Regions from separate parts of the Intestinimonas massiliensis (ex Afouda et al. 2020) genome, predicted to be linked through region 2. Evidence: a T-box and tRNA genes for the amino acid it is inferred to sense, from the RefSeq annotation. Region 2 holds a T-box; the other holds one or more tRNA genes.
The links. A T-box is a leader RNA that pairs with one kind of tRNA and senses whether it is charged. The one in region 2 lies ahead of BN2154_RS10675 (valine--tRNA ligase), so its partner is inferred to be a tRNA-Val.
Positions count from the first base shown of each region.

Region 1: it has a tRNA-Val gene. The T-box ahead of BN2154_RS10675 (valine--tRNA ligase) is inferred to sense a tRNA for this amino acid. The anticodon was not compared.

Region 1 covers NZ_LN869529.1:2,137,138-2,151,442, forward strand. The annotation lists gene BN2154_RS14270 (branched-chain amino acid ABC transporter permease) at 1-573, opposite strand, end outside; gene BN2154_RS14275 (branched-chain amino acid ABC transporter permease) at 587-1,462, opposite strand; gene BN2154_RS14280 (ABC transporter substrate-binding protein) at 1,670-2,917, opposite strand; gene ymfI (elongation factor P 5-aminopentanone reductase) at 3,061-3,801, opposite strand; gene BN2154_RS14290 (alpha/beta hydrolase) at 3,798-4,589, opposite strand; tRNA gene BN2154_RS14295 (tRNA-Val) at 4,712-4,788, shown strand; gene BN2154_RS14300 (hypothetical protein) at 5,304-5,831, opposite strand; gene BN2154_RS14305 (sodium:solute symporter family protein) at 5,845-7,428, opposite strand; gene BN2154_RS14310 (hypothetical protein) at 7,474-7,686, opposite strand; gene BN2154_RS14315 (acyl-CoA dehydrogenase family protein) at 7,739-8,872, opposite strand; gene BN2154_RS14320 (sigma-54 interaction domain-containing protein) at 9,190-10,626, shown strand; gene BN2154_RS14325 (4-hydroxyphenylacetate 3-hydroxylase family protein) at 10,760-12,217, shown strand; gene BN2154_RS14330 (hypothetical protein) at 12,231-12,527, shown strand; gene BN2154_RS14335 (NifU family protein) at 12,620-12,901, shown strand; gene BN2154_RS14340 (acyl CoA:acetate/3-ketoacid CoA transferase) at 12,942-14,305, shown strand, end outside.
Region 2 covers NZ_LN869529.1:1,406,839-1,421,143, reverse strand. The annotation lists gene gcvT (glycine cleavage system aminomethyltransferase GcvT) at 1-273, shown strand, start outside; gene gcvH (glycine cleavage system protein GcvH) at 314-694, shown strand; gene gcvPA (aminomethyl-transferring glycine dehydrogenase subunit GcvPA) at 700-2,010, shown strand; gene gcvPB (aminomethyl-transferring glycine dehydrogenase subunit GcvPB) at 2,012-3,454, shown strand; gene lpdA (dihydrolipoyl dehydrogenase) at 3,579-4,967, shown strand; gene gluQRS (tRNA glutamyl-Q(34) synthetase GluQRS) at 5,087-6,022, shown strand; gene BN2154_RS10680 (Na+/H+ antiporter NhaC family protein) at 6,204-7,850, shown strand; T-box leader at 7,944-8,163, shown strand; gene BN2154_RS10675 (valine--tRNA ligase) at 8,211-10,859, shown strand; gene BN2154_RS10665 (STAS domain-containing protein) at 11,293-11,598, shown strand; gene spoIIAB (anti-sigma F factor) at 11,647-12,096, shown strand; gene BN2154_RS10655 (sigma-70 family RNA polymerase sigma factor) at 12,101-12,814, shown strand; gene BN2154_RS10650 (glycosyltransferase family 2 protein) at 12,896-13,867, shown strand; gene BN2154_RS10645 (GtrA family protein) at 13,851-14,255, shown strand; gene BN2154_RS10640 (dicarboxylate/amino acid:cation symporter) at 14,303-14,305, opposite strand, start outside.

The sequences.
Region 1 (14,305 bases), 730 kb from region 2:
GATCAGGCAGGTAAGAGCCACGCAGAGGAACACCAGCGTGAAGCTGGAGATCTTGGGGATGCGCTTGAGGCCGGCGGCGCCGTAGGTAAACTTGAAGCCCAGCACCGAGTCGATGTTGGTCAGGACCACCCGGATGATCTCGCCGAAGCCCAGGGTGATGATGGCCAGATAGTCGCCCTTCAGCCGCAGGGCGGGGATGCCGATGATGAGGCCGAAGATACCCGCCATGATACCGGACAGCAGCAGAGCGGCGACGATATAAGGCAGGCAGCCGGCGGTATTGCCCGCCTTGAGCAGCTCGTCCACGGGGGTGGACTTGAGAAAGATGCCGCCGGTGTAGGCGCCCACCGCCATAAAGCCGGCGTGGCCCAGGGGAAGCTGGCCCAGATAGCCGGTGGCCATGTTCAGGGAGACGGCCAAAATGATGTTGATGCCCACGGTGACGAGGATGCCGGACCAGTAATTGGTGATGGACCCGCTCCGGATCAGGCCGAAGAGCACCGCCCACAGGGCGATGGTCAGCACCAGGTTGATCCCATAGCGGACGGGCATGGAAATGCGTTTTTGTTTCATGTCGCCCACCTCCTCAAACCTTTTCCGTGATGGGCCGGCCCAGGATGCCCGTGGGCTTGACCAGCAGGACCACGATCAGGATGGCAAAAACCACGCCGTCCTTCCACACGGACAGTCCCGCGGCGGAGACCAGCGCCTCGGCCATGCCGATGGCGAAGCCGCCGATGACCGCCCCGGGAATGGAGCCGATGCCGCCCAGCACGGCGGCCACGAAGGCCTTCAGGCCCAGCATGGAGCCCATGGTGGGGCTGGCCTGGGGGTAGGCACACATGTACAGCACCGAGCCGATGCCCGCCAGTGCGGAACCCACGGCAAAGGTGAAGGAGATGGTCTTATTGATGTTGATGCCCATGAGCTGGGCGGCGCCCATATCCTCGGACACGGCCCGCATGGCCTTGCCCAGCTTGGTCCCCTGCACCAGGAAGGTGAGCAGAAGCATGGCCGCCACCGAGACCAGGATGGTGATCAGGGCCGCATAGCTGATACTAATGCCGCCCACGCTCAGGTTGCCGGTGACCATGGGGTCCATGCTCTTGGAGTCGGCTCCAAAAATGAGCTGGGCCCCGTTTTCCAGCAGGAAGGAGATGCCAATGGCGGTAATGAGGAGGCTGAGACGGGGAGCGGAGCGCAGGGGGGTGTAGGCTACCTTCTCGATGACCACGCCCAGCAGGGTGCTTACCACCACTGCCAACACCACCGACAGCAGCGGGTGGAGGTGGAAGGTGGTAATGGCGTAGAAGGTCATGTAGGCGCCTACCATAATGATGTCGCCGTGGGCAAAGTTGAGCAGCAGGATGATGCCGTACACCATGCTGTAGCCCAGGGCCACCAGCGCAAAGATGGAGCCGGTCTGGAGCCCGTTGATGATTTGGGCGATCACGAGGGACATCCGTGCGTCACGTCCTTTCTTTCTCTTCAGACGGCGGGGCCTGGTCCGGCCCCGGCTGAGACCTTTGATACGGACGGCCAGTGGCCGCCCCCACGGTCCGGACACCGTGGAGACGCCCATTGGACGTCCGTGTTGCCTGTCCCGTATGCAAGGACAATGCGGGGGGAAGGAGCACTTCCCCCCGCACTGCAGTGGCTTGCGTCGGGCTTAGTACAGCTCGGTGAATTTCTCCTCGCCGCCCTGGAGCTGGATCATGGCGGCGGACTTGATGGGATTGTTGTACGGATCGAAGGTGTAGGAGCCGGTGATGCCCTCCGTGCCGTCGTTGGCGGCCAGAGCGTCAATGACGGCCTGTTTATACTCGTCGGTACCGGCGGTGAGGCCGGCGTCCTCAGCGGACTTCAGGGCATTGCACATCAGCATGGCGGCGTCATAGGCCAGAGGGGCAAACATGTTGGGCACAGGCTCGCCATAGGTGGCCTGGTAGTCGGCCTCGAACTGAGCCACGGACTCGGTACCGGGGGCGTAGCCGGAGCAGTAGACGGTGCCCTCCAGATCCTCGGGAGAAGCGTAGTCCCTGATGCCGCCGAAGCCGTCGCCGCCCAGGAAGGTGGCGGTGATCCCAGCCTGACGGCCCTGGGTGATGGCCAGGCCGGCCTCACCGTAGTAAATGGGGCAGAACACCACGTCGGGGTTCTTGGAGGCGATGTTGGTCATCTGGGCCTTGTAATCCTTGTCACCGGTGGCAAAGGCCTCGGTGGCCACCACCTCCAGGCCCAGCTCGGCGGCCTTCTCCACAAAGGCGTCCTTCAGGCCCTCAGAGTAGTCGTTGCCGGTCTCGAAGAGGATGCCCGCGGTCCTGGCGCCCAGCTTGTTGTAGGCGTAGTCAGCCATCTTCTCGCCCTGGAAGGGGTCGATGAAGCAGGAGCGGAACACGTTGGTGCGGATCTCGCTGTTTTCGTCCTCGGGGTCGATCATGGTCACGCCGGCCGCGGTGGCGGAGGCGGTGATCTGGGGCATGTTGACCTCGTAGGTGGCATCGGCCAGGGCGATGGTGGCGCCGGTGAGCACGGAGCCGATGACGGCGGTGATGCCGTTGTCCATGGCCAGGTTGAAGGCGTTGACGGTCTCGATGCCGTCGGCCTTGTCATCATACTCCAGGACCTTGATGGTCTTGCCGTTGATGCCGCCGTTGGCGTTGAGCTGATCAATGTACAGCTTGGCGCCGTTATGGACCGGAATGCCATACTGGGCATAGTCGCCGGTGGTGTTGGTGATCAGGGCGATGGTGATCTCACCGCTCTCGCCGGTGGAGCCGGTCTCGGCAGGCTGAGACGCCGCGGGAGCCGAGGCGGACGGCGAGGGGCTGGCGGAGCTACCGCCGCCGCAGCCGGCCAGCAGGGAGAAGCACATGGCAGCCACGAGAGCAAGAGACAAAACACGGAACTTCTTCATTTCATACTACCTCCTTTGGGATTGTTGACAATTATAAGCTCCCCTTCTAAAATTGTCAACCGTCGTTTCCGCCAAAAGGCCTTTTCCGCACAGAATATTTCAAGCAGAAATGACAAAGTTGCCCTTCCGTCCTTCATTTCCGGTCAGATCAGAAAGCCGCCGTCCACGCCCAGCACCTGTCCGGTAATAAAATCCGCCCCCTCGGAGGCCAAGAACAGCACTGCCCGTGCCACCTCCTCCGGGGCGCCGAGGCGGCCCAAAGGGGTCTCCTCCGCCAAAACGGCCAGGTCCCCGGGAGGCAGATGGGCATTCATGTCGGTGTCAATGACCCCCGGCGCCACGCAGTTCACCGTGATGCCGGAGGGCCCCAACTCCCGGGCCAGGGCCTTGGTTAGCCCTATGACGCCCGCTTTGGCGGCGGAATAGGCCGCCTCACAGGAGGCCCCGGAGCGCCCCCACATGGAAGAGACGGTGACAATGCGCCCCGTCTTGCGCGCCACCATATGGCGGTAGACTGCCCGGCAGCAATAGAATACTCCGTCCAGGTCCACTCCCATCAGCCTGCGCCAATCTGCATCACTTGTTTCACACAAAAGTCCCTGGGAGGCCACCCCTGCGTTGCATACCAAAATGTCAAGTTGACAAAATTTATCCAACACATTGTCAACCATACGCCGGACCTGCTCCGGGTCGGAGACGTCGGCCTGCACCGCCAGAGCTGGGCGGCCCTCCGCCGCCAGCTCCGCCGCCAGGTCCTCTGCCTCCCGTCGGGAGTGGTGATAGTTGATGGCTACCGCGTAGCCCGCCCGGGCAAGCGTCCGGGCCGTGGCGGCGCCTATGCCCCGGCTGCCGCCGGTAATCAATGCCGTTTTCATTTCCTTCACAGTCCTTTCAGCCACTCCAGGCACAGGGGGAACCAGGTGGCCACATGGGGGTCCTGCTGCTCCGGCCGCCCCTGCGTCCGCCGGTCGGCCAGGGCCATGGCGTGAGGGCCGTCGGGGTAGAGGTGCAGTTCAAAGGGGACCCCCGCCCGACGCAGCGCCGCCACATAGAGCAGGGTGTTTTCCGCCGGAACCCGGTCATCGGTCCCGGTACACCAAAGAAACGCGGGGGGATTTCCGGCGGTCACGCTGTTCTCCAGCGAGAGCTCCGGCGGTATCTCCGCCATGTCGTCCGCTCCCGTCAACGTGCGGAAGCAGTCTGCAGCCCCGAACGCCCCGGCGGTGACGACCGGGTAGCCGAGGATGGCCGCGTCCGGTCGGGCCTCCGCCGGGCGCAGGCCCAGGCGCTCCTCCAGCACAGGACTGCCCCAGAGGTTGGCCAGACAGCCTGCCAGATGGCCTCCGGCGGAAAAGCCGCACACCGCCACCCGGCCGCCCCGTCCTCTCCGGATGCGCGCCAAAGCCGCCCCAGCCTCCAGAAAGGGCTGAGGCCAGCGGTCGGGCGCCACACTGTAGTCCAGCACCCAGGCGTGGATTCCGGCCGCCGCAAAGGCGGCAGCCACCGGTGCCCCCTCCCGGGGAGCCGTCATCCGATAGGCCCCGCCGGGCAGCAGGAGCACACTCCACTCGCTTTCTTCCCCCGCCGCCGGAAATTCGGTCATGCGGAGCTCCGTAGCCGCCTCCGGCAGGTGTGGGTCCAGCTCCCAACGGCTCCAGACGCGCGTCCTCACAGTCATCCCTCACTTTTACGTCATTTTTCCCAGTATACCAGCTTTCACGCCGGTTGACCACCCTCTTGTGAAAAAAGCCTTGACAAGCCCTTACCAATCCGCTATAATGATTTTTGCGCTTCGGACGATTAGCTCAGCTGGTATGAGCATCCGCTTGACGTGCGGGAGGTCACAGGTTCAAGTCCTGTATCGTCCACCATGAAAAAGCCCAGGAACCATATGGTTCCTGGGCTTTTTACGTCTTTTAGCCGGAATTTGGGGGGCGAATGCGCTCCCACATACAAGAAACGGATGCGGGCGGCAAGGAATACGCCTTCACTGCCCGCTTCCCTTCAGAGAGAACATTCGGTAAGCGCGGGGTGTTTGGCCGGTGACGACCTAAAAACTGCGATTAAGATTTGGCAGGACGCGAGTGCGTTCTCGGCTATGTTCCGGCCGCTGGAGGCGAGCTGTTCCTCCACGCGTTTAATATGCCGGAACTGCACATACTTCCATAAAAAAGAAGGCTGTTCCGCTTTTTGAACTGCGCAGATAGCCTGGACGTGTGGGCGCCGACCGGTGCATGGAACCGGGCCTTCTCCAATGACCGGCTCTAGAGCTTATGGCCAGCCTCCTTACAAAAGGGCCCTGGAGAATGATTCTCCAGGGCCCTTTTGTGTATTGGCAGCACCAAAATGAGAGGACCGGGCAGCCACCCGGTCCTTCCTTGATGGTTCAGGGCTCATGGGATGCACATCTGACGGAGAATACCAGCTCCCGCAGAAAATCCTCTTCCTCAGTTACCTTGTCCGGCAGCCCGATCACCGAGCTGACCACAGCCCGACCGGAGTTCTCGTCATAGAAGGCCAACTGCATGGTCCGTACGGAACCGTCGGTCTTTTTTTTGACCAGACCCGGGCTGGCTCGGTATTCCGACACGATATAGGCGGCTTTCCCGTCCATGAAGTCAATGACCTCCATGGTCTCCACCTGGAACGGTGCTTTTTTCATCTGCCTTTGATACTGCATCAAAATGTTGTCGCAGTACTGGCGGGCAAAGCTCTCGTTGTCGCCGGGGACCTTCTCCCAATTGATACTCAGGGAAACCTGGGCTCCCTTTTTGGGGATGTAGTCCTCAATACGGAAAAAACCCGTGGTATAGTCAAAGGTGCGCTTTGGATTGAAAAAGATCTTCCAGTCCTTGGGGTGCTCGATTGAGACGCCATAGATGGAAAACAAGGTCTTCTCCGTCAGAGTGGTCATAGTATCCCTCCTATCAGCGCTTGCTGGCCAATTGCTCAGGACGGAAGGTGGAGGCTAAGATGGTATTGCCCACAATTGTATCCATATCGGTACCGGCGCTGATGTAATTTTCCACCCGGGTAATGTACTTGTCTGCAATCTCCTCCGGACATTTGGTGCACAGACTGACCACGATGTAGAGGACGGCGTTGATGAGCAGGCCCCAGGAGAGCGCAGACAAACCCAGAGGCAGATTTTTAATGAAGAACGTGCCAAGGGTGACGATGATGCAGCCCACGATGGTACCCGCCCAGGCCCCCTCCTTGGTCCCCTTTTTCCAGAACAGGCCGCCGATGGTGGCGGGCATGACCATGGCAAAGTAGGGGGAGGAGAGCTTGTAGGCGTAATCCACGATGGCAGCCGGCCGCAGCCAGACGATGATGAGCATACCGATCATCATAATGATTACCACGATGCGGGTCCAATGCACTACCTTTTTGTCGTCGGCAGGCAGTCCTTTTAGCAGGAAACGATGCCGAACAAACAGGTCCTTGGTCACCATGGCCGTACCGGACAGAAGCATTGACTCGCCGGTAGAGATAGCAAAGGCGAAGAGACACAGCATGGCGACGGCACTGACGATGGGGGGCGCGAAGTTTGTGGCCAGATAGGGCACTAGAGAGTCCGCCTTGTCAAAGCCGGAGCCCAGGATGCCGGGGCCGATGTAAATACCGATGAGAATCAGGCCGGTGAAGGTCATCAGGTAGCCCAGCGGCAGGCCCCACGCCATGACCTCAAAGTTCTTCTTGCTCTTTGCAATGTAGCAGCGGGAATAGATGTGGGGCCACACAATCGTGGCGACCGAGGCGGTAAGGGCCTGGTTGATGATGCCGGGGATGGTGAAGTAGCCGGTGGCACCCGGCGCCCCTAAGTTGGCCACGGACACTGGATCGTTCTTGATGGCCTCGTAAACCCCTACCATACCGCCGTCGAAGTTCCGCACCACCAGGACGACGACCAGCACCCACAGGGTACCCACACCCAAGATAAAGTTAAAGGTATCCATCCAGGCCACCGCCTTCATGCCGCCTCCGAATACATGGAAACAGATGATGGCGCAGGCAAAGAGTACCGCGAGGAAGTAGGGCACGAAGCCCTTGGTTGAGACGTTCATACCATCGCCAATGGTGATGAGCTGCAGAGCCACATAGGGCACAATCATGGCCACCATGAGAATCGCACAGAACACGCCGTACTTCTCGGAATAATAGCGGCTGCGCAGGAAATCAATCGGTGTTGTAAAGCCATACTCCTTGCCCAGGAGCCACAGGCGGTAGCCAATCACCGCGAACTCCAGGCCAACGCAGAAGGCGCCCATACCGGAGATGTAGCCGGCGCCCAGCTTATAGGACGAAGAAGGCCAGCCGTAGAAGGCCAGGCCGCTGAACACCGATACGGCAGTGGAGCAGACGAGCATAAAGGTGTTGACGCCGCGGTCGGCGTTGTAGAAGGTCTCGGTCGAGCCGCTGGTCTTTCGGTAGTTGGCCAGGCCCTGAATGACCATGAAGACGCCATAAACTCCGCAGAGCACCAGCGTAAAAACTGCGTACATATTCATATTGCGTTATACCTCCTCCATGTTTCGTTGGAACGGTGCAGGGGGTCAAATATCTTTCTGGCGGGCAAAAAACTGGATGAAGTAGGCGCCCCAGATGAGAGAGCCGATGGGGGCGGTGCCGAAAAACAGCAGATAATGCAGGCTCAGCCAGCCAAAAAGGATGGGGTTGGGCAGGATGGGAATGACCAGAAAGTTAAACGCAAAGAATATGATGTTGATGATGATAAACAGGGTGGCGTTGGGCTTTGGCTGATTCATGATACATCCTCCTTATCTCGTATTGCTGACGCGCAGGGGGATGGGGCGGGCATTATTTCAGAAGCTGGCCCGCAATGACCACGCGCTGAATCTGGTTGGTGCCCTCAAAGATCTGGAAAATCTTAGCGTCCCGAAGAAGCTTTTCCACCGGGTACTCCCTGGAGTAGCCGTAGCCGCCCAGAATCTGGATGGCATCCAGCGCAGACTTCACAGCGGTGTCGCCGGCGAAGCACTTGCAGATGGCGGCCTCACGGGAGTAGGGCAGGTGCATCATGATGCGGTCGATGCAGTAGATCACGGTCTGTCGGGCGGCCTCGGTCTGCATATCCATGTCGGCCATCATGAACTGGAGCGCCTGCTGCTTGGCGATGGGTTTTCCAAAGGTCACCCGGGTCTTGGAGTAGCTCACGGCCTCGTCCAGGGCCCGTTGGGAGATGCCCACGGCGATGGCGCCGATGAAGGGGCGGGACAGATCCAGGGTGCGCATGGCGATCTTAAAGCCCTCGCCCTCTTCGCCCAGCCGATTGGCCGCGGGCACGCGGACATCCTCAAAGATCACATCGCAGGTGTTAGACAGGCGGATGCCGAACTTATCCTCCTCCTTGCCGGTGCTCACGCCGGGGCGGCTGCGCTCGACAATAAAAGCGGTCAGGCCCTTCAGCCCCTTGGAGCGGTCCACGTTGGCAAAAACCACGTACACATCAGCGATCCCGCCGTTGGTGATAAAGCACTTGGAGCCGTTGATGATGTACTCGTCTCCATCGCGGATGGCGGTGGTGGTGCAGGCGCCTGCGTCAGAGCCGGCCATGGGCTCGGTGAGGCAGAAGGCGGCAAACTTCTTCTGTGTGAGGATGTCGGAGTACATCTGCTTCTGGGTGGCAGTGCCGGCCAGAAGGACCGGCTTGATGGCCAGGCCGGTGGCCCCCATGGTGGTGGCGAACCCCGCGTCTACCTTGCCCATCTCTTCACAGGCAGCCGCCACAGTCATATAGTCGATGCCGCCGCCGCCAAACTCTTCCGGAATCTCCATGCAGTGCAGCCCCATCTCCAGCGCCTTGTCATAGGCGGCCATGGGCAGCTCGCCCGAGCGGTCGCATTCGGCGCAGACCGGCGCCACTTCTTTTTCCATAAACGCCTTGACGGAGCTGACGATGGCTTGCTGGTCTTCGTTGAGCAGGTAACCCATATGATCTCCTCCATTTCAGTTTTGGTACTATGTGCGATGCATGCATTCATGGAATTTTAGATGCAAGATCTGTGCCAAACTACATTCCTGCGCCCAAAAAGACCCGCGGCCCACCTCTTCTATGCAAAGTCATGCGCCGTAGGGCAAGCCATTTACTATGAGTAATTTTGCCAAATATGAAATTACAACGGTTGACTTTTCTGGATCATCTGTGTATAATCGAGCCAAAAATTGCAAAAGTGAGACGGTTCTGATTTCGTGATTTTGCGAATCGTCGCAGAAGTGAGACGATTTTGCAGCCAAGAGGAGGGGCTCTCATGCGCCGTGAAGAATTCGGTTTGGAAAATTTGGTGAAGGCCCTGAACCACATGAAAGGGACCCTTCTAATCTGCGACCGGAACCGCAACGTGGTCTACTACAACGACGTGGTCTGCTCCGCCCTGGACATCCCCGAGGAACGCTTGAGCGGAGCCAACCTGATGGGTCTGGCGGAGGAGGGCTATATCCTCAACTCAGCCAGTATCCAGGCCTTTGAGACCCGGCAGTTGAGCATCAAATACGTCCGGGGCAAAATGAAGATGCCCATCCTGACGGTGTCCAATCCAGTCCTGGACGAAAACGGCGAGGTGGCGCTGGTGGTGGCCGTCAGTTTCAACGAGCAGATCACTGAACTGGTGGCCCGCGAGATGATGGAATCCAGGCAAAAATCCATAGAACTGCTGGACTTCTTGTCCTCCAAAATGTCCAATAACGCCACAGTAATTGCAGAGAGCGCGGCTATGAAGGGCATTTTGGCCTTTCTGACCCGGATCTCCCCCGCAGACAGCAACATCCTGCTGACGGGGGAGACGGGCGCCGGCAAGGAGGTGCTTGCCAAATACATCCACAACCAGAGCTCGCGTAGCGGCGGGGTCTTTATTCCAGTCAACTGCGCGGCCATCCCGGAGAGCCTGATGGAATCGGAGTTTTTCGGCTATGCCAGGGGGGCCTTCACCGGAGCCAACAAGGAGGGCAAGGCCGGTGTGTTCGAGTTGGCCGACGGCGGCACCATCTTCCTGGATGAAATCGGGGAAATGCCCCTTTTGATCCAGGCCAAATTCCTGCGCGTCATTGAAACGGGGGAGGTCACCCGTCTGGGCTCGGAGAGCAGCAAAAAGGTGGATTTTCGGCTGGTGGCGGCCACCAACCGGAACCTGGAGGAGATGTGCGCCCAGGGCCTGTTCCGCAGCGACCTCTACTACCGTCTAAACATCCTCTCCGTGGAAATCCCGCCCCTGCGGGAGCGGCGGGAGGACATCGTGCCGCTGGCCCGGTTCTTCCTCAGCAGACTCAATAAAAAATACAACAAAACAAAAATCCTGTCCTACTCCGCCATCCGGCGGCTGGAGCACTACCGCTGGCCCGGCAATGTCCGGGAACTGCGCAACGTGATCGAGCGGCTGTTCATTACCTCGCCCACCGATATTCTGGAATTCGAGAGCGGGGACAATACCCTGTCCTTCCGCGGCGCCGGGCCGGAGACCTCCTTGGAGGCGCAGGACCGTACAGACCCGGCCTCCGCTCCGGTCCGGGAGGGCGTCTCCCTGCGCGCCGCCGTGGAGGCCTATGAAAAGCAGCTCGTTTTGGAGACGCTTGACGCATGCGGCGGCAGTGTTTCCAAGGCCGCTGGACGCCTGCGGCTCCACAAATCGGTGCTGTATCGCAAGCTGGAAAAATACCGTGGCCAGGAGGCAATCTCCGGCCCGGGAACCTGACAAATGAATTGGGAGAAACGGGAACTCCGGTACGACGCCGGGGTTCCCGTTTTTTGCGGTTGGCACACGATTTGCTTATATCTTGGGCAGGCCGACAAATCCACTTTCCAAAAAATTAAACGGAGGTAACAGCATGAAAACGGGACAAGAGTATAGAGACAGCCTGCGCAACCGCAACATCAAGGTGTACATCAAAGGACAGCTCCTGGACAGCAAGGACGTGATCGACCACCCCTTCATCAAAGGCCATGTCAACTCTGCCGCCATGACCTATGAACTGGCGGAGGACCCCCAGTTTGAGGATCTGATGACCGCTACCTCCCATCTGACCGGGAAAAAGATCAATCGGTTCACACACATCCATCAAAGTGTAGATGATTTGGTGAAAAAGGTCAAGATGCTGCGCATGATTTCCCTAAACACTGGTACATGTTACCAAAGATGCGTAGGTCTGGACGCCGTCAACTCCATCTACAGCGTCACCTACGAGATGGACCAGAAGCTGGGCACCAACTACCACGAGCGCCTGAAAAAGTACCTGCTGCGCTGGCAGGAGGAGGACCTGATGGTGGCCGGCGCCATGACCGACCCCAAGGGCGACCGGAGCCTACGCCCCTCTCAGCAGGCCGACCCCGACCTGTTCGTCCACGTGGTGAAGAAGGACGACAAGGGCATTTACATCCGGGGCGCCAAGGCCCACATGACCGGCATGGTTAACTCCCACGAAATGCTCATCATGCCCACCTCCGGCTACGGCGAGGAAGATAAGGACTACGCCGTCTGCTGCGCGCTGCCCGTGGATGCCCCCGGCGTCATCCATATCTTCGGCCGTCAGACCAATGACGACCGGAAACTGGAAGGCGAGATTGATCAGGGCAACGCCCGCTATGGCGTGGTTGGCGGCGAGTGCCTGACCATCCTGGAGGATGTGTTCGTACCTTGGGAAAATGTCTTTATGTGCGGCGAGTATCCGTTCTCCGGAATGCTGGTAGAGCGCTTTGCCTGCTACCACCGGCAGAACTACGGCGGCTGCAAGGGCGGCGTGTCCGACATCGTCATCGGCGCCGCCGCCACCGTGGCCGACATGAGCGGCTATGGCAAGGCCACCCACATCAAGGATAAGCTCAACGAGATGATCCATCTGGCCGAGACCCTGTACTGCTGCTCCATCGCCTGCTCGGCTGAGGGCAAGCCCACCGCCGCGGGCAACTATTATGTGGACCCCCTGCTGGCCAACGTGGGTAAGCACAACGTTACCAAGCTGATCTACGACATCGACCGCCTGGCCCAGGATGTGGGCGGTGGTATTCTGGCCACGCTGCCCTCCGAAGCCGACTTCCGCAGCCCTGAGGTCGGCAAGTACGTGGAAAAGTACATGCGGGGCGTGGCCTCGGTGCCCACCGAGGACCGTATGCGGATGATCCGCCTGGTGGAGGTCATGACCGGCGGCGTGGCTCTGGTGGAGTCCATGCACGGCGCCGGCTCGCCCCAAGCCCAGAAAATCATGTACTCCAAGCTCTCCGGCCTGGAAAGCAAGAAGAAGGCGGCTATGAAGATCGCCGGTGTAGACCCCAGCAAATATTCAAAATAAGCAGGTCCCCGCCTTGAAGGTAGGCGTCAAGTTCTGCGGGCACTGCGCGCCCCGCATGGATATGGCGGAACTCTGCAAAACGCTGCGGGCGCGGGCGCCCGAGTTGGTCTTTGGTTACTATGCCAGAGACCCCGCCGTGGACGTGCTCCTGATTCTCAACGCCTGTCAGGCCGAATGCGCCAGCCGTCCTGATTTCCAGGGGCCAGTGATCCTGGTCTCCCCCGACACAGTGGATCACTGGCCCACCCCTCCTGAACAGCTCTGCAGCAGTATCCTCCGCCGGATTCAGGCGGTGTCCCGGTCCGGCTGAAGCGGCGTGCAGAGCGGTGCGAAACGAGCTGAGGCGGAGGAATCGTCAGCGGGCGGTTCCTCCGCTTTTTTCCAACGAAAGGAGCAATTCTGATGCGGGAAGCCATCGAACAAGCCCTGGACGAATACGCCCGGCCGATCCTGCGGGAGCACTGCGGCGAGGTGGAAGTCACCCGGATCCAGGGGGACACCGTTTATGTACGGCTTCTAGGCCAGTGCGCCGGCTGTGCCGCGGCCGATTACACGGCGGACGAGGTTCTGGAACGAGTGCTGCGGCAGCACGTGCCCGGCGTGGAGCATGTGGAGCTGGACACTCTTGATCTGGACCTTTATCAGTATGCCAGACAGTTGCTGCGGTGGGAGAGTCCGGGATAATCTCTCCTGCCCGCGCCAGATCAAAGAAGGGAGCGACTATATGAGTAAAATCGTCAGTATGGACACCGCGCTGGACCTGATCCGGGACGGTGCCGTGGTGGGCACGTCGGGCTTTATGATCGCCGGGACCCCCGAGTCCGTCTTTCGCGCCATGGGAGAACGGTATGCGCAGACGGGCCACCCCCGGGACCTGACTTGTGTGTTCTGCGCCAGCCAAGGCAATGCCGAGGGGCAGGGCTACGATCACCTGGCCCAGGACGGCATGATCGCCAAGATTATTGGCGGCCACTTCGGCCTGACACCCAAGCTGGGCAAATATATGGCGGAAAACAAGTGTCAGGCCTACAACTACCCCTTGGGGGTGGTGGCGGGTATTTTCCGGGCGGCCATCCAGCAGCGCCCCGGCGAACTGACCAAGGTGGGTCTCAAGACCTTCGTGGACCCCCGGTTGGAGGGCGGCAAAATCAATGCCGTCACCACCGAGGACCTGGTGAAGGTGGTGGAGTTTGAGGGGGAGGAGTGGCTGTGGTATCCCACTCCCAAGTTTGACGTGGCTATTATCCGCGGCACCACCGGCGACGAGGACGGCAACATTACCATCGAACACGAGCCGGTGAACCTGGAGATGCGCACCATCGCCATGGCGGTCAAGGCCTGTGGCGGCAAGGTCATCGTCCAGGTAAAGAACGCCGTCCGCGCCGGCAGCCTCACTGCCGACCGGGTGGAGATCCCGGGGATCTTTGTGGATGCAGTGGTGGTCTCCCCCGACCCCATCGAGGAGCACCGTCAGACCAAGGCTTATTTTTACGACCCCAGCATGTCCGGTCATATCAACGTCCCCGTGGACTCCATCCCGCCCCTGCCCCTGGACGTGCGCAAAGTCCTGGCCCGCCGGGCCGCCATGGAACTGACTCCCCATGCCGTCATCAATCTGGGGATCGGTGTGCCCGAGGGTGTGGCGGTGGTGGCTGCCGAGGAGGGCTTTGGCGATCAGCTCACCATGACCACCGAAAGCGGCGTGATGGGAGGCATCCCTTGCGGCGGCGGCGCCTTCGGCGCCGGGCAGAACGCCCTGGGCATCCTGGACATGCGCACGATGTTCGATTTCTATGACGGCGGCGGCCTGGACATGACCGTTCTGGGGTTGGCCGAGGTCAACGCCAAGGGCGACATCAACGTGGGGCGTTTCGGTCCCAAAACACCGGGCTGCGGCGGCTTCATCAACATTTCCCAAAATACCGGCAAGGTGGTTTTCTGCGGCTCCTTTACCTCCGGCGGTCTGGAGCTGGAGATTGGAAATGGTGCGCTTCACATCATCAGGGAGGGACGCAACCGCAAATTTGTGGAGAACGTCCAGCAGGTGACCTACAGCGGCGAATACGGAGCCTCCATCGGCCAGGAGGT
Region 2 (14,305 bases):
GATGCCCTCGCCGCCAGGCTGCCCGTCCGGCAGACCCGGGTGGGGCTGGAGATCACCGGCCGGGGTATCGCCCGGGAGCACCAGGACATCTATATCGGAGACCGGCTGGCGGGACAGACTACCTCCGGCACCCACTGCCCCTTCCTGGGCAAGGCGGTTGCCATGGCCTATCTGTCGAGTGCCGACGCCGTCCCCGGCACCCGGGTGGAGGTGGACGTGCGCGGCCGCCGCGTGGCCGCCCAGGTGGTGGAGCTGCCCTTTTATAAGCGCTGACCAAAACCACACGGTTTGAATTTATAAGGAGGAAAACGTCATGAATATTCCTGAAAACCTGAAGTACACCAGGTCCCACGAGTGGGTGGAGTTCCTGCCCGACGGCGCCGCCCGGGTGGGGCTCACCGATCACGCCCAGGATGCCCTGGGCGATCTGGTCTTTGTCAACCTGCCCGAGGCGGGGGACGCCGTCACCGCCGGGGAGGCCCTGGGGGACGTGGAGTCCGTCAAGGCGGTGTCCGACATCTTCTGCCCCGTCACCGGCACCGTGCGCGCGGCCAACGAGGCCCTGCTGGACACCCCCGAGGCCATCAATGCCGACCCCTACGGGGCCTGGCTGGTGGAGGTGGAGGCCATCACCGGGCAGGAGGAACTGCTGGACGCCGCCGCCTATGAGGCCCACTGCGCGGCCGAGGGGTGAGGGGCATGGGAAGCTATATTCCGTCCACGGCGGCGGAGCGCCAGGCTATGCTGGAGGCCATCGGCTGCCGCAGCATGGACGATCTGTTCGTCCAGGTGCCGCCGGAGATGAAGGTGGACCGGCTGGACCTGCCTGCGGGCAAGTCCGAGTTGGAGGTCCGTCGGGTGCTGGAGGGCATGGCGGGGAAGAACCGGGTGTTCTCCTCGGTGTTCCGGGGGGCGGGGGCCTACCGCCACTATATCCCCGCCATCGTCAAGTCCGTTACCTCCAAGGAGGAGTTCATCACCGCCTACACCCCCTATCAGGCGGAGATTTCCCAGGGGGTGCTCCAGTCCATCTTCGAGTATCAGACCATGATCTGTGAGCTCACCGGCATGGATGTGGCCAACGCCTCGGTGTACGACGGGGCGTCCGCCGCCGCCGAGGCCGTGGCCATGTGCCGGGAGAAGAAGCGGAATGCCGTTCTGGTCTCCGCCGCCGCCCACCCCATGGTACTCCAGACCATCGGCACCTACTGCTTCGGCAGCGGCATGGAGGTCCGGACTGTCCCCATGAAGAACGGCTTTACCGACATCGAGGCGCTGGAGGGGCTGCTGGACGACACGGTGGCCTGCGTCTACCTCCAGCAGCCCAACTACTTTGGCCGCATCGAGTCCGCCGAGGCCGCGGTCCGTGCTGCCCACGCCGCCGGGGCCAAGTGTATCATGGGGGTCAACCCCATCGCCATGGCGGTGCTCCGGACCCCCGGGGAATGCGGGGCCGACATTGCCGTGGGAGAGGGCCAGAGTCTGGGCCTGCCCCTCAGCTTTGGCGGGCCGTACCTGGGCTTCATGGCCTGCACCAAGGCACTGACCCGCAAGCTCCCCGGGCGCATCGTGGGGCAGACCGCCGACCACGACGGACGGCGGGCCTATGTCCTCACCCTCCAGGCCCGGGAGCAGCACATCCGCCGGGAGAAAGCCTCTTCCAACGTGTGCTCCAACCAGGCCCTGTGCGCCATGACCGCCTCGGTGTATCTGGCGGCCATGGGTCCGGACGGCCTGCGCCGGGCTGCGGAGAGCTGTATGGCCCACGCCCGGTACGCCGCCGAGCGCATTTGCTCGGTGCCCGGCTTCGACATGGTCTACCCCGGCCCCTATTTCCATGAGTTCGTCACCACCTGTCCCGTGAAGCCGGAGAAGCTGACGGCGGGGCTGGAGGCCCGGGGTATTCTGGGCGGCCTGCCCATCGAGCAGGGCATCCTCTGGTGCGCCACCGAGATGAACACCAAGGATGAGATCGACGCCCTGGAAGCGGCCATTCGGGAGGTGTGCTGAGATGGAATTGCTGTTTGAAAAGAGTGTTCCCGGCCGCGGCTGCGACCTGCTGCCGCCGCTGGACGTGCCGCCCGCCCATCTGCTGGAGGGTCTGGAGCGGGAAACGCCCCTCCGCCTGCCGGAGATGGCCGAGGTGGACCTGTCCCGGCACTACTCCGCCCTGTGCCGCCGGACCCACGGGGTCAACAACGGGTTTTATCCCCTGGGCTCCTGCACCATGAAGTATAACCCCAAGATCAACGAAGAGCTGGCCGCTCTGCCCGGCTTTGCCGGAGTCCACCCCCTCCAGAGCGCCGATACGGTCCAGGGCTGCCTGGAGGTACTGGGCTGGGCGGAGGAGCTCCTGTGCGAGGTCACCGGCATGGACCAGATGACTTTCCAGCCCGCCGCCGGGGCCCACGGGGAGTTCACCGCCCTGCTGATGGTAAAAAAATACCACCTGGACCGGGGGGACCCAGCCCGGACCAAGATCCTGGTCCCTGATTCCGCCCACGGCACCAACCCGGCCTCCGCCGCCATGTGCGGCTTCACTGTGGTCAACGTGCCCTCCAATTCCCAGGGCGGGGTGGACCTGGAGGCCCTGCGCGCGGCCGCCGGGCCGGACACCGCCGGGCTCATGCTCACCAACCCCAACACCCTGGGCCTGTTCGATCCCAATATTCTGGAGATCACCCGGATCGTCCACGACGCGGGGGGCCTGTGCTACTACGACGGAGCCAACCTCAACGCCGTCATGGGGGTGGCCCGGCCCGGCGACATGGGCTTTGATTTGGTCCACCTGAATCTGCACAAGACCTTCTCCACCCCCCACGGCGGCGGCGGGCCCGGCTCCGGCCCCGTGGGCTGCAAGGATTTCCTGGCCCCCTTCCTGCCGCTGTACCACGCGGCGGAGGGGGAGGATGGGCTGGAGTTCCAGCACCCGGCCAAGTCCATTGGCAGCGTGAAGAGCTTCTACGGCAACTTCGCCGTGGTGGTGAAGGCCCTGGCGTATCTCCTGACCCTGGGGAGCGAGGGAATCACCGAGGCCGCCCAGGGCGCGGTGCTCAACGCCAACTATATGCGGGAGATGCTGCGGGACAGCTACGACGTCGCTTACGGCGACGGGCCCTGCATGCACGAGTTCGTCCTCACTCTGGCCGGGCTCAAGAGGGAGAAGGGGATCTCCGCCATGGACGTGGCCAAGGCCCTGCTGGACGACGGCATCCATCCGCCCACCATGTACTTCCCCCTCATCGTGGAGGAGGCCCTCATGGCCGAGCCCACTGAGACGGAGTCCCGGGAGACCATCGACCAGGCGGTGGCGGTGCTCAAGGCCATCCGGGCCCGGGCCGACAGCGACCCGGACAGCCTCCACGCCGCGCCGCACACCACGCCCATCGGCCGGCCCGACGAGGTCAGCGCCGCCCGGCATCCGGTGCTGCGCTATGAATTTCCGGCGGAGTGACGCTTTCTTGCAGAAAGTCGCTTTGTTTTTATGAATTTCCGGCGGAGCGATTGCTTTTTGGCGGCGGAGCCTCTATAATCTAAAGTATTGTACTGGAAATTTGACCGTTGCCGGAGGGATTCGCATGCGTTATGACCTTGTCGTCGTCGGCGGCGGCCCGGGCGGCTATGCAGCCGCCATTCGGGCCAGCCAGCTCGGTTTGAGGACCGCCCTGGTGGAGCGGGACGCGGTGGGCGGCACCTGCCTGAACCGGGGCTGCATCCCCACCAAGACCCTGCTCCACTCCGCCCACCTTTACCGGGAGATGCTGACCTGCCAGTCCTTTGGTCTACAGGCGGAGGGCGTGCGCTTCGACTACGGGGCCATGTCCGCCCGGAAGGACGAGGTCACCGGTCAGCTCCGCTCCGGTGTGGAGGGCCTGCTGCAGGGCAACAAGGTGGAGCTTCTCCGGGGCTCCGCCCGGGTGGAGGAGCCGGGAAAGGTCCGGGTGGGGGAAGAGGTGCTGGAGAGCAGGCACATCCTCATCGCCACGGGCGCAGTTCCCGCAAAGCCGCCGGTGCCGGGGCTGGACCTACCCGGCGTGGTCACCAGCGACGAGCTGCTGGCCGACGGGAGGCTCTATCCCAGGCTGACCATCGTCGGCGGCGGGGTCATCGGCATGGAGTTTGCCTGCCTGTGCAGCGCCCTGGGCACGGAGGTCACCGTCATCGAGGCCATGGACCGCATCCTGCCCACGCTGGACCGGGAGCTGGGTCAGAACCTGGCCATGCTGCTGAAAAAGCGGGGGGTCCGGGTCCACGCCGGCGCCGTCGTAGAGCGGGTGGAGCGGCAGGGCGAGGCGCTGACGTGCACCTTTACGGCCAAGGGCAAGGCGGAGACGGCGCAGTCCGACGCCGTGCTGGTGGCCACCGGGCGGCGGCCGAACACCGCCGGCCTCTTTTCCCCCAGATTGGAGGACGCGCTGGGGCTGGACCGGGGCGGCATTCCGGTGAACCTCCATTTCTCCACCCGGGTGGCCGGTATCTGCGCCATCGGGGACGTGGTCAAGGGCAACATCCAACTGGCCCATGTAGCCTCCGCCCAGGGGATCAACGCCGTGAGCCGTATGGCCGGCCTGCGGCCCCCCATGCGCCTGGAGGCCGTCCCGGCCTGCGTGTACACCGACCCGGAGATCGCCTGTGTGGGCAGCACGGAGGCCGAGTGCAAGGAAAACGGTATCCCGTACAAGACGGGCAAGTATCTGATGAGCGGCAACGGCCGCACGGTCATCGCCCGGGGGGAACGGGGCTTCATCAAGGTGGTGTACCACGCCGAAAGCGGCGCGGTGCTGGGCGCCCAGCTCATGTGCGAGCGGGCCACCGACCTGATTGGGGAATTTACCCTCGCCGTGGCGGAGGGCCGGACGGTGGAGCGCATGGCCCAGCTTATCCGGCCTCACCCCACGTTTGGGGAGGGGATTTCCGAGGCGGCAGAGAGCTGCTTCGGCCTGGCCATCCACCAGCTCAACCGATAAAAAGACGGAGAGGACCGCATGCCGGGTATCCGGCGTGCGGTCCTTGGTATGTTTGGGCTGTAAAAGTGCCCGGACCTGTGGTACACTGGCGGAAGAACGAACAAAGGGGAGAGAACCATATGGCGGAAAAGGGACGCTTTGCCCCCAGCCCCAGCGGCCGGATGCACCTGGGAAACGTACTGTCCTTCCTGCTGGCCTGGCTGGACGCCCGGGCGGCGGGGGGCACGGTGGTGCTGCGGATGGAGGATCTGGACCCCCTGCGGACTGGGGAGCCCTGGGCCTCCCGGATCGCCGACGATCTGCGCTGGCTGGGGCTGGGGTGGGAGGAGGGCTTCCAGGCGGGCGGACCCAACGGCCCATACTGCCAGCGGGAGCGCACCGCACTGTATGACGCGGCGTTCCGGGCTCTGGAGGAGCAGGGGCTGCTCTACCCCTGCTGGTGCAGCCGCCACCAGCGGCTGGCCGCCTCCGCCCCTCACCCCGGGGAGGTGCGGGACATGGGGGCGTGTCCCTGCCGCGCCTTTACGGCGGAGGAGCGGGCCGCCCGCTGGCGGGAACGGGACCCGGCCTGGAAGGCGGCGGTCCCCCACGAGACGGTGGCCTTCCGCGACGCCAACTGCGGACCCCAATCCTTCCACCTGGCCCACGACTGCGGAGATTTTATCGTACGGCGCTCCGACGGGGTGTATGCCTATCAGCTCGCGGTCACGGTGGATGACGCCCGGATGGGGGTGACCCGGGTGGTGCGGGGCATGGACCTGCTGGACTCCACCCCGCGTCAGCTCTGGCTGATGGACAAGCTGGGCTATCGCCGCCCCACCTATGCCCACCTCCCGCTGCTGGAGGCCGCCGACGGCCGCCGCCTGTCCAAACGGGACCAGGACCTGGACATGGGGGCCCTGCGGGAGCGGTTTACCCCGGCGGAGTTGACCGGGTATCTGGCATTTTTGGCCGGGCTCACGGAAGAGCCGGCCCCGGCAAGCCCCCGGGAGTTGGTGAAGGAATTTACCTGGGCCAAAGTGAAGCGGGCTCCGATCTGCATAGAACAGCTCTGAATAGCATAGTGAGTTTGCCGAGTTTACACATAAAATGCAGATGTAATTTGTTCGATTTTACTTGTGGTTTGGGAGCAAATGTGATATGCTGTAAATGGGAATTGGTTTGGTTTTATCTCAGCAACGGCAAATCCGACACAAGCATCATTCGAAAGGGAGGGTAAACATGCACAGATCCAACATGCGGAAGAGGTTTCTTCCATTCTTGGTTGTTTTTGTGGCCTTGACCGCTATCATGATGACCGTAGCCTTCGCGGAAGGCGAGGCGGAATACGTCAGCAATTTCTACGCCAGCCCCCTGTCTCTGCTGCCCCCTGTCATCGCCATCATCCTGGCCCTGATCACCAAGGAGGTCTACAGCTCTCTGTTCGTAGGCATCCTGGTGGGCGGCCTGCTGTACGCTAACTTCAACCCCGAGCTGACCATCATGACCATGTTCTTCAATGAAGACGGCGGCATGATCTATAAGATTTCCGACTCCTGGAACGCGGGCATCCTGGTGTTCCTGGTTATCCTGGGCATCATGGTGGCCCTGATGAACAAGGCCGGCGGCTCCACTGCCTTCGGTAACTGGGCCAAGGACCACATCAAGACACGGGTGGGCGGCCAGCTCTCCACTATGCTGCTGGGCGTGCTCATCTTCGTGGACGACTATTTCAACTGCCTGACCGTGGGCTCCGTTATGCTGCCCGTTACGGATGGCCACCGGGTGTCCCGGGCCAAGCTGGCCTACCTCATCGACGCCACGGCCGCGCCCATCTGTATCATCGCGCCCATCTCCTCCTGGGCCGCCGCCGTCACCGGCTCCGTCCCCGAGGATTCCGGCATCAACGGCTTTGCCATGTTCCTGCAGACGATCCCCAACAACCTCTATGCCCTGCTGACCATCGTGATGTGCCTCACCCTGGCGATAGGCAAGTTCGACTACGGTCCCATGAAGATCCATGAGGACAATGCCCGGGACAAAAACGACCTGTTCACCACGCCTGACCGGCCCTATGGCGAGGGACTGGGCGACGTGAAGCCCAACGCCAACGGCAAGGTCATCGACCTGGTGCTCCCCGTGGTGGTGCTGATTTTCTGCTGCATCATGGGCATGGTCTACACCGGCGGCTTCTTTGACGGCGAGAGCTTCATTGACGCCTTTGCCGGGTCCGACGCCTCCATGGGCCTGGTGCTGGGCTCCGTCATCACCCTGATTCTTACCTTTATCTACTACATGATCCGCCGCGTAATGACCTTCCAGGAATTCACCGAGTGCATCCCCGACGGCTTCAAGCAGATGGTCCCCGCCATCCTGATCCTCACCTTTGCGTGGACCCTGTCCGGCATGACCGGCCTGCTGGGCGGCGCCACCTTCGTGGAGAACCTGGTGGCCAATGCGGCCCCCGGCATGAAGGCCATGCTGCCCGCCATCGTGTTCCTGGTCTGTGTGGGCTTGGCCTTCGCTACCGGCACCTCCTGGGGCACCTTCGGCATCATGATCCCCATCGTGCTGCCGCTGTTCCCCATGGGCAGCGATATGATGGTCACCTCCATCGCCGCCTGCCTGGCCGGCGCCGTCTGCGGCGACCACTGCTCTCCCATCTCCGACACCACCATCATGGCCTCCGCCGGCGCCCGCTGCAACCACGTCAACCATGTGGCCACGCAGCTCCCCTACGCGCTGACCGTCGCTGCGGTCTGCTTCGTGGGTTACATCATCGCCGGCCTGACCAACGGCAACACCTGGATTACCCTGATTATCAGCCTGGTCCTGCTGGAGGTGGTCCTCTTCGCCCTGAAGAGCATCTCGTCCAAAAAGGACGAGGCGGCTGTGGTGAAATAAGCGATTGCAAGGAAAAGCCGGGGCGGACTTGGTCCGCCCCGGTTTTTCCTTGACATTTTCCCGCCATTTGCGTATACTAAGGCTGTTCGACGAAAAAAGGCTGTGATGGGAAGGAGTACCCGCCTTCGTTTGGTGCAGAGAGGAGCCGGCCTGCTGCGAGGCTCTCCAAAAAAGCGGGGAAGGTGGTCCCGGAGCTGTGGGCTGAACGGCATCCTGCCGTAGGCCGCAACGTGCGCCCGCGTTAAGGGTCAAGGAGTGTGGGCGCGCCGCGCCCAAATTCAGGTGGTACCGCGGACATTCGTTCGCCCTGAGCAAGCATGCTCGGGGCGCTTTTTGTTGCCCCGAAAAGGAGATGTAAACATGAAGAAAGAACTGCCCAAGGTCTATGAGCCCCAAGAGGTCGAAGGCCGCATCTACGAGATGTGGGAGAAGAACGGCTGCTTCGTGGGGCACCGGGACCCTGACAAGAAGCCCTTCACCATTGTGATGCCGCCCCCCAACGTCACCGGCCAGCTCCATATGGGCCACGCCATGGACTCCACCCTTCAGGATATCCTCATCCGGTTCAAACGGATGCAGGGCTACGCCGCGCTGTGGGTCCCCGGCACCGATCACGCCGGCATCGCTACCCAGATCAAGGTGGAGGAGGAGCTGCGCACCAAGGAGGGCCTCACCCGCTATGACCTGGGCCGGGAGAAGTTCCTGGAGCGCGTCTGGGACTGGAAGGCCAAGTACGGCGGCCGCATCGTGGAGCAGCAGAAGAAGCTGGGCGCCTCCTGCGATTGGTCCCGGGCCCGGTTTACCATGGACGACGGCCTGTCCGCCGCTGTGCGCCATGTGTTCGTCCGCCTCTACAACAAGGGCCTGATCTACAAGGGCTCCCGCATCATCAACTGGTGCCCTCACTGCGTCACCGCCCTGAGCGACGCGGAGGTGGAGTACCAGGACAAGCCCGGCAATCTCTGGCACATCCGTTACCCTATCCAGGGGGAGACCGACCGCTGGGTCGTGGTGGCCACCACCCGGCCCGAGACCATGCTGGGCGACACCGGCGTGGCCGTCAACCCCGAGGACGAGCGGTATAAGAGCATCGTGGGCAAGAAGTGCATCCTGCCTCTGGTGGGCCGGGAGATGCCCATCGTGGCCGACGCATACGTGGACAGGACCTTCGGCACCGGCTGCGTGAAGATGACCCCCGCCCACGACCCCAACGACTTCGAGGTCGGCCTGCGCCAGAATCTGGAGACCATCCGGGTGCTGGACGACAACGGCAGGGTGGTGGAGGGGTACGGCAAGTACTCCGGCATGGACCGCTACGAGGCCCGGAAGGCCATTGTGGCGGATCTGGAGGCGGGAGGCTACCTGGTGAAGGTGGAGCCCCACCAGCACAACGTGGGCACCTGCTACCGCTGCCACAGCGATGTGGAGCCCCTCATCTCCGCCCAGTGGTTCGTCAAGATGGAGCCCCTGGCCAAGGAGGCCCTGCGGGTGGTCAACGAGGGGGAGACCAAGTTCGTCCCTGACCGCTTCGCCAAGACCTACACCAACTGGATGGAGAACGTCCACGATTGGTGTATTTCCCGTCAGCTCTGGTGGGGCCACCGCATCCCCGCCTGGTACTGCGACGACTGCGGCAAGCTGACCGTCTCCGAGTCTGACCCCACCGAGTGCCAGCACTGCCACAGCCGGCATATCCACCAGGAGGAGGACGTGCTGGACACCTGGTTTTCCTCCGCTCTGTGGCCCTTCTCCACCCTGGGCTGGCCGGACGAGAGCAGCGAGGATTACAAATACTTCTATCCCACCGATGTGTTGGTCACCGGCTACGACATCATCTTCTTCTGGGTGGCCCGGATGATCTTCTCCGGCTGTGAGCACACCGGCAAGCCCCCCTTCCACACCGTGTTCATCCACGGCCTGGTCCGGGACGACAAGGGCCGCAAGATGTCCAAGTCCCTGGGCAACGGCATCGACCCTCTGGAGATTGCCGAGCAGTACGGCGCCGACGCCCTGCGGTTCAATCTGGTCACCGGCAACAGCCCCGGAAACGACATGCGCTTCTACACCGAGCGGTGCGAGGCCATGCGCAACTTTGCCAACAAGATCTGGAACGCCAGCCGCTTCCTGATGATGAACCTGACCATCGACACGTGCGAGCTGCCCGAGCGGCTGGAGCTGGAGGACAAGTGGATTCTGTCCAAGCTCAACGCCGTCATCCCCGAGATCACCGAGAACATGGACAAATACGAGCTGGGCGTGGCCGCCCAGAAGGTATACGATTTCATCTGGGACGACTACTGCGACTGGTATATCGAGCTGACCAAGTCCCGCCTCCAGGGCGACGACGAGGAGGCCAAGGTCAACGCGCAGAAGGTGCTGTGCTGTGTTCTGACCGATATTCTCAAGCTGCTGCATCCCTTCATGCCCTTTATTACCGAGGAAATCTGGCAGGCGCTGCCGCATGAGGGCGATTTCCTCATGCTCCAGAAGTGGCCCGAGCACCATGTGGAGCTGGACTTCCCCGAAGAGGAAAAGGCCATGGAGATGATCATGGACGCCATCGGCGCTGTCCGCACGCGGCGGGCGGAGATGAATGTGCCCCCCTCCAAGAAGGCCAGCCTGACCGTCTCCACTCTGGAGCAGGAGGTCTTCCAGGCGGGTATCCCCTTCCTGAAGCGCCTGGCCTACGCCAGCGACGTGACCATCACCGGCGTGGCCGGCCTGGGCGCCGACGGCGAGGAGAGCGCCAGGGGCATGGTCACCGTCATCACCCATGCGGCCCGTATCTCCATGCCCATGGCCGAGCTGGTGGATCTGGAGAAGGAAAAGGCCCGGATTCAGAAGGACCTGGGCAAGCAGAAGGCGGAGCTGGAGAAGCTGCAGGCCAAGCTGAACAACCCGGGCTTTGTCAATAAGGCCCCTGCCAACGTGGTGGAGGCCGAGCGGGAGCGCGCCGGTAAGCTGACGGCGCTGATCGCCAAGCTGGAGGAACAGCTCCGGAGCATGTAACAAAAAGCCGGCGGACACATATCAGTGTGTCCGCCGGCTTTTACATCACGATTGCAGCCAAATAGTCCAGAGTGACTTTGTGGCACTTGGCAATCCGTATCGCAACGGAGAAGGGAATTTCGTACCTACCCGTTTCATAGCGTGCATCAGTCGTTTTATATAGGCCCAGCCGTTTTGCCATCGTCAAATGGAGGGAGAGCCATTTCACGCATTGGACTTTGGACATTGTGGCTATCCCCGCATGAAGCGCCGCGGCGTGGAGCAGACCTGCCGGTACTGGAGGCCGAGGAGGAAACCACAGGACCTATAAATTTCCAAATACAGACACTTCGACAAAAAGCCCCCGCGTCCCCGCGTTATAATCGCAGTATACCAAATTCTGGTATACTGCGATTTTTTTATAGATACCAAAGAGAACTGGGAGGGACAAGCTATGCCGGTAAGTTGTACGGCGGAGGATCGGGTGCTGCGGGTGACCATTACCGGGGAGGTGGACCACCACCGGGCCCGGGAGATGATGGACGTGCTGGACCGGGAGATCGACATGGAGCTGCCCCGCCGCCTGACGGTGGATCTGGGAGACGTGACCTTTATGGACAGCTCGGGGATCGCGGTGCTGCTGCGGGCCCACCGGCGGGTGGGGCTTCTGGGTGGGACCATGACGGTGCAGCACGTGCCGGATCAGGCGGGCAAGGTCCTGCGGGCCGCCGGGCTGGACCGGCTGATGAAATTTGAGTGATGCGGCGGGGCTGCCCCGCCGCACACGGACCAATAGGAGGCTATACATATGAGAAATCCGGTCAACAGCGCCACCGTGGAATTCCTGAGCCGTTCGGCCAATGAGGGCTTTGCCCGGACGACGGCGGCCTGCTTTGCCGCCCAGATGGACCCCACGCTGGATGAGGTCAACGACATCAAGACCGCCGTCAGCGAGGCGGTGACGAACTGCATCGTCCACGCCTACCCCAACGAACTGGGAAAAATCCGGATGAAGCTGCGCCTTTTCGAGGACAACACGCTGGAGGTGGTGGTCCAGGATTGGGGGGTGGGCATCGCCGACGTGGCTCAGGCCCGCACCCCTCTGTTCACCACCGGGAACGAGGAGCGCTCCGGCATGGGCTTCACCATCATGGAGAGCTTTATGGACGCCCTCAAGGTGAAGTCCGCCCCCGGAAAAGGCACCACCGTCACCCTGCGCCGCCGCATCTCCCGCCGCCTGGCGGCGGGCGGGCGGTGAGCCCATGAGCGCGCTGGAGGCTTCCTCCCTCCTGGAAGCCGCCCACAACGGGGACAACGAGGCCTGCGAGCGGATGCTGGAGGAGAACGCCGGACTCATCTGGTCCATCGTCCGGCGCTATTACGGCCGCGGCGTGGACCCGGAGGACCTGTATCAGTTGGGCTGCCTGGGCTTTCTCAAGGCGGTCCGGGGCTTCGACACGGCCTACGGCTGTCAGTTCTCCACCTATGCCGTGCCCAAGATCGCCGGGGAGATCCGACGCTTTCTCCGGGACGACGGGGCGGTGAAGGTCAGCCGGGGGGTAAAGGAGCGGGGCACCGCCATCCGGACCGCCCGGGACCGGCTGACTCACCTGCTGGGCCGGGAGCCCACCCTCTCCGAGCTCTCGGAGGAGACGGGGCTGGAGCCCGAGGAGATTGCCGCCGCCGAGGAGGCCAATCTGCCGGTGGCCTCCCTCCAGATGGAGACGGGGGACGGGGGCTTCACTCTGGAGTCCGTTCTGGGCACCGAGGGCATGGAGGAGGGGGTGGTGGAGAAGCTGGCCCTCCGGGGGGCCATCGAAAGCCTGCCTGACCGGGAAAAGCAGGTTATCTTCCTGCGGTACTACAAAAATCTCACCCAGGACAAGGCGGCCAAGGTGCTGGGGGTGAGCCAGGTACAGGTGTCCCGCATCGAGCGCAAGGCGATGGAACGCCTGCGCTCCATTCTGAGCGAGTAAATTTGGAACACAAGGATGGCTTTTTTCGTCCAAAGGGGGTATAATCGAAAGGATCATAAAACACAAGGGAGTGAAGACTCCGTGGAACATCCGGATACCCTCTATATCGTGGTCCCCTGCTACAATGAGGAGGAGGTCCTGCCCGAGACCGCCCGCCGCCTCCGGGCCAAGCTGGAGGCTCTGACGGCCGCCGGGCGGATCTCCGATCAGAGCCGGGTCCTCTTTGTCAACGACGGCTCCCGGGACCACACCTGGGCGGTGATCTCTGACCTGCATCGGCAGTGCCCGCTGTTCTCCGGCGCGGATCTGAGCCGCAACCGGGGTCACCAGAACGCTCTGCTGGCCGGACTGATGACCGCCAAGGACCGGGCCGACATGGTCATCTCCATGGACGCCGACCTCCAGGACGACATTGACGCGGTGGACGCCATGGTGGACAAGTACTACGAGGGGTGCGACGTGGTGTACGGCGTCCGTTCCTCCCGAAAGAGCGATTCCTTTTTCAAACGCTTCACCGCAGAGGGCTTTTACCGGGTGATGAACGCCCTGGGGGCCGAGACGGTGTTCAACCACGCTGACTATCGCCTGCTCTCCCGCCGGGCCCTGGAGGGGCTGGCGGCGTTCAAGGAAGTCAACCTGTTCCTTCGGGGGATCGTGCCCCTGGTGGGCTATCCCAGCGCCGCCGTGGAGTACGAGCGGGGCGAGCGGTTCGCCGGCGAGAGCAAGTATCCCCTCAAAAAGATGCTCTCCTTTGCCATGGAGGGCATCACCTCCCTGTCGGTGAAGCCCATCCGCTATATCACGGCCCTGGGCTTTCTCATCTTTTTCATCAGCATCCTGATGCTGATCTATTCCATCGTCCGCTGGGCCCACGGAGAAACCGTTCTGGGCTGGGCCAGCGTCATCTGCTCCGTCTGGGCCATCGGGGGATTGATCCTGCTGTCCCTGGGGGTCATTGGGGAGTATATCGGAAAAATCTACCTGGAGACCAAGGGTCGCCCCCGGTTCCTGATCCGGGAGGTGCTGGAGGACGAACATGGCCAGACTAATTGACAGCTCGATTCCCAAATTCCTGCTGGTGGGGGTGGGCAACACCCTGCTGTCCATGTTCCTCATGTTCCTTCTGGAGGGGCTGGGCTACTGGCCCTCCACCGCCATCGCCTATGTGGCCGGAGCGGTGATGAGCTTCTTCCTCAACCGGCACTTCACCTTCCACAGTCAGGAGAAGCTGGGCCGGTCGGCGGTAAAGTTCGCCGTCAACGTGGCGGTGTGCTATGTGGTGGGGTATGGGCTGGCCAAGGTGCTGGTGCCTATCCCCCAACAGCCCAACGCCGTACCCGTGATCTGGGTCGAGCGGCTCTCCAAGCTGGTGGGCATGGGGCTGTATACCGTGCTCAACTACTTTGGACAGCGGTTTTTTGCTTTCCGGAAGGGAACATAGGAGCAAAAAGGGACCGGCGAGCGCGCGCTCGTCAGTCCCCTTGCTTTTTA